2 regions of the Stappia indica genome follow, and region 2 is predicted to be linked to the other one. Evidence: riboswitches for the same ligand, from Rfam matches in the RefSeq annotation. Region 2 holds a riboswitch; the other holds the start of a gene.

Region 1 (2,386 bases), 630 kb from region 2:
TCCGCGTGCAGGAAAGCGACGTCTTCGACACGCTGGGCATTCTCGGCGGCGGGCGCACGCTCGGCTATTCGCACCGGGGCGAGGGGCGGGCGCCGATCCCGATCCGGCTGGAGCGGGCGCGCGGCGACAAGGTGCTGGACGAGCGGTTCCTGGCGACCCCGATCCCGGCCGACGTGCTGCCCGGCAGCACCAGCGTCGTGGAACTGGGCGACGTGGTGAAGGTGCGCGAGGAGGTCTCCTCGCATCTCATCTTCCGCCACAACGGCCGCTTTGCCGACATGGTGACGGCGGAGCTTGCCGGCGACTTCGAGGCCCCGCTCTACGGCATGCTGGCGGTGCGCGACGCGCTCGACGCGATGGACTGGGGCGACCTGCCAAAGCCCGTCATCCGCCTCAACGGCCAGCCGGAGGACGAGAGCGCGGTGACGCTGCTGTGGGACGGCGAATGGGAGGTGACCTGGGTGACCTTCCGCGACATGGGCGCGGCCTTCATCGTCGCGCTGCTCGGCATCTACATCCTGGTGGTGGCGCAGTTCGGCTCGTTCCGCGTGCCGCTGGTGATCCTGACCCCGGTGCCGCTGACCTTCATCGGCATCATCGGCGGCCACTGGCTGTTCGGCGCGCCGTTCTCGGCGACCTCGATGATCGGCTTCATCGCGCTTGCCGGCATCATCGTGCGCAACTCGATCCTCTTGGTCGACTTCATCCGCCATGCGCACAGGCCCGACCAGCCCTTGATCGAGGTGCTGCTGGAGGCCGGGGCGATCCGCTTCAAGCCGATCTTGCTCACCGCGCTGGCGGCGATGATCGGCGCGGCGGTGATCCTGACCGATCCGATCTTCCAGGGCCTGGCGATCTCGCTGCTGTTCGGCCTCGCCTCCTCGACGCTGCTCACCGTGCTGGTGATCCCGGCGATCTACCGGGTGCTGCGCACGTAAAGCGGGGCGGGGAGAGGGCGGCGCGGTAGCGGCAACCGGCGCTCGGGTTCCTGCAAGGTTTCGCAAGATGTCGAGAACAATGAAACAAGATCCTTGCGCAAGGAACGTTGACGCGGCTTGCACCGTGGACTATCAGGATCGTCAGATTCCGTGGTGATTTGAGCCGGCCGGCTTGCAGCCACGTTAAACAAGTCGCTAAACAGGCCGGGTTGCAAAGACCCCGGCCCATTTACGGCCGGGGTTTTTGCATTTGGAGAACGGCATGACGACGAACAGGCAAGGCTGGCACCCCGAGACGACCCTGGTGCATAGCGGAACGACACGCTCCCCCTATGGCGAGACGTCCGAGGCGATGTACCTGACCCAGGGCTTCGTCTACGCAACGGCCGAGGCGGCCGAGGCGCGGTTCAACGGCGACGATCCCGGCTTCGTCTATTCGCGCTATGCCAACCCGACCGTCGCGATGTTCGAGAACCGCATCGCCGCCCTGGAAGGGGCGGAGGCCGCCCGCGCCACGGCGAGCGGCATGGCCGCCGTCAACCTGGCGCTGATGGCCTGCTGCAAGGCGGGCGACCACGTGGTCGCGGCCAAGGCGCTGTTCGGCTCGTGCCGCTACATCGTCGAGACCCTGCTGCCGCGCTTCGGCGTGTCCTCGACGCTGGTCGACGGCACCGACCTCGACGCCTGGCGCGCCGCCATCCGCCCGGAGACGGTCGCCTGCTTCCTGGAAAGCCCGACCAACCCGACGCTGGAGGTGATCGACATCGCCGCCGTCGCCGAGATGGCCCATGCGGTCGGGGCGAAGCTGATCGTCGACAACGTCTTCGCCACGCCGATCTGGCAGTCGCCGCTGGCGCTGGGCGCCGACATCGTCGTCTATTCCGCCACCAAGCATATCGACGGCCAGGGCCGGTGCCTGGGCGGCGTGGTGCTGGGCACCGAGGAGTGGATCGCCGATGAGGTGATGCCCTTCATGAAGCATACCGGCCCGTCGATGAGCCCGTTCAACGCCTGGGTGATGCTGAAGGGGCTGGAGACGCTGGCCCTGCGCGTGGAGCGCCAGACCCGCACCGCCTCGCGGCTGGCCGACGTGCTGGCCGAGCATCCGGCGGTGGCGCGGCTGATCTATCCCGGCCGGGCCGACCATCCGCAGGCCGAGGTGGTGCGCCGCCAGATGAAGGCCGGCTCGACCATGCTGGCGCTGGAGCTGAAAGGCGGCAAGGTTGCCGCCTTCCGCGCCTCCAACGCGCTCAAGATCGTCAAGATGTCCAACAATCTCGGCGATGCCAGGAGCCTCATCACCCATCCGGCGACGACGACGCACCAGTCGGTCGCCGAAGAGGCGAGGCTGGAGCTGGGCATCACCGACGGGCTGCTGCGCCTGTCGGTCGGCCTGGAGCACGAGGACGACCTCGCCGCCGACCTGCTGACCGCGCTGGACATGGCGC
Region 2 (2,386 bases):
GCGAAATTCGCCGGTTGCCGTGATCGGCGTCTTCCTCGTGGGCATTTCCAACAGCGCCTTCGGCACGCTCGGCGCCGTCTATGGCCGCCAGGTCGGGCTGTCCGTCTCGTCCATCGCCACCATGATGTCGGTGGCGCTGCTCGCCGGTGCCCTGATCCAGATCCCCATCGGCGTCCTGTCCGACCGCATCGACCGACGCATGGTCCTGATCGGCATCGCCGTGGTCGGCTGCCTGCTCGGGGCCGCCCTCACGTTCGGCGGGACTCTCTCGCCGCTGGCGATCATCGCGCTGGTCGGGGCCTTCGGCGGCATGATCTATTCGATGTATCCGGTCATCGTCGCTCATGCGAACGACCACTCGCCGCCGGGCGAATTCCTCAAGACCAGCGGCGGCCTGCTTCTGCTGTTCGGCGTCGGCTCCGTGGTCGGTCCGCTGCTTGCAGCCGTGATGATGACGATGACGCGCCCGCAAGGGCTCTTCGCCGTCACCTCGGCTGCACATGCGCTGATCATCGGCTTTTCCATCTGGCGCATGACCCAGCGCGCACCGGTCGCGCAAGGGGAGAAGGAGGACTTCGTCGCCATGGCGTCGGGCGTCCGCTTCTCCACGCCGGAAACGCTCGCGCTCGACCCGCGCGCCGAGGACGAGGAAGAGACGTCGCGCGACGCCGCCTGACCTTGGCGAAGAGGCGGGCAGCGTTGCCGCTTGCATGCGCGCGCGCCGCATGGCATAGAACCCGGGTCATCAAGAGAAGGGCTGGCGCCCTCGCCAACCTGCCCGACCGGGCAAGGTGGTCTCCCTGACACAGGAACCGGGACAACCGGTTTGCGTTTTGGGGATGTGGCCGCAGATCAGCGGCAACGAAACGGTCATTCGATCCGCGCCAGTCCTCCTCGGGAAACCGATGGAGGATTTTTCATGTCTACAGCCGCTTTCGCTGCGCAGACGAGCCTTGATCCCGCCGCCGCGGACCGTAAAGCGCCCTGTGCTTTGGCTGCCCAGGCACCGCTGCGTCTTTCCGAAATTCGCGTTCTGGCCGCGGGACTGAGGATGCGCGCGACCTGCATCGGCCTCGGCCGGGCAGGGCGGCCGGGACAGGCCCTTCTTGACGATGCCGAACGTGCGCAGCGTCTTGCAGATCTTGAGCGCCTGTGGACCGGCGGGTGCCGCAGGGCGGTCGACGAAGTGCTGTTTCGCGACATCGCCGCCCGCCATCCGCAGCTCGCCGTGGCGCTGCGTGCCCGCCTGCGACGGCGTCAGTCCTCGTCTTCTGCCGGGACCGGGATCGGCCGCCCCTGATCGTCGACCGCGACGAAGGTGAAGGTCGCGTCCGTCACCTTTTCGCGCTGGCCGTGCCGATGGCGCAGGGCCCAGGCCTCGATGCCGATCTTCATCGAGGTGCGGCCGACGCCTGTCACCCGGCAATAGACGCAAAGCACGTCGCCTACATGCACCGGGCGGATGAAGGTCATCCGCTCGACGGAGATCGTCACGACGCGCCGGCGCGCCCGCTGCCCGGCCGCGATGCCCCCGGCAAGGTCCATCTGCGACAGCACCCAGCCGCCGAAGATGTCTCCGGCCGCGTTGGTGTCGGCGGGCATGGCCATCGTCCGCAGCGTCAGTTCGCCGTTCGGGGTTTCGATGGTCTCCTGGTCGCTCACGGGCGATGTCTCCTGTCTCTTTGCGGAATCGCGGGATATCCCGTGCAAGCCTAGCCTCGCTTTGCCGCAACGCGAAAGAAAAAGCCCCCGGTTCGTGGCGCGAACCGGGGGCAATTGTTTGCGCAAGGGAGCAGCTCCCTGCCGTGGGCGGGGCGCTGCGATGTCAGGCCGCCGCGACGTCCTTCAGGAACCTGTCGATCTCGCCGCGCAGGGCGTCGGTGTTGCGGGCCATGGCGCCGGAGGCGTCGAGGACGTTGTCGGCGGCAGCCGATGTGCTGTCGACGGTATGGGCGAGCATCTCCATGTTGCGTGTGACGGCGCCGGTGCCTTCTGCCGCCTGCTGCACCGAGCGCGAGATGTCGCTGGTGGCGGCCCCCTGCTGCTCGACGGCCGAGGCGATGGAGGCGGTGTAGCCGTTCACTTCCTGCATGATCTGGGCGATCTCGCCGATGGCGGCTACCGCCTCGCCGGTCGAGCCCTGGATCGCGGCGATCTGGGCGCCGATTTCCTCGGTAGCCTTGGAGGTCTGGGTGGCCAGCTCCTTGACCTCGGCGGCAACGACGGCAAAGCCCTTGCCGGCCTCGCCGGCGCGTGCCGCCTCGATGGTGGCGTTCAGCGCCAGCAGGTTGGTCTGCTCGGCGATCGCCTGGATCAGCGAGACGACCTCGCCGATCTTGTTGGCGGCGGCGGCAAGGCCGGCGACCTTTTCGTTGGTGGAGTGGGT

The links. Region 2 has a riboswitch for S-adenosylmethionine ahead of GH266_RS21720 (hypothetical protein). Riboswitches for the same ligand answer to the same signal wherever they lie in the genome.
Region 1: another riboswitch for S-adenosylmethionine. It lies ahead of GH266_RS19100 (O-succinylhomoserine sulfhydrylase); the one in region 2 lies ahead of GH266_RS21720 (hypothetical protein).

Annotation. Positions count from the first base shown of each region.
Region 1 covers NZ_CP046908.1:4,100,920-4,103,305, forward strand. The annotation lists gene GH266_RS19095 (efflux RND transporter permease subunit) at 1-938, shown strand, start outside; SAM riboswitch at 1,079-1,158, shown strand; gene GH266_RS19100 (O-succinylhomoserine sulfhydrylase) at 1,201-2,386, shown strand, end outside.
Region 2 covers NZ_CP046908.1:4,732,192-4,734,577, forward strand. The annotation lists gene GH266_RS21715 (MFS transporter) at 1-676, shown strand, start outside; SAM-I-IV-variant riboswitch at 738-876, shown strand; gene GH266_RS21720 (hypothetical protein) at 920-1,300, shown strand; gene GH266_RS21725 (acyl-CoA thioesterase) at 1,258-1,608, opposite strand; gene GH266_RS21730 (methyl-accepting chemotaxis protein) at 1,826-2,386, opposite strand, start outside.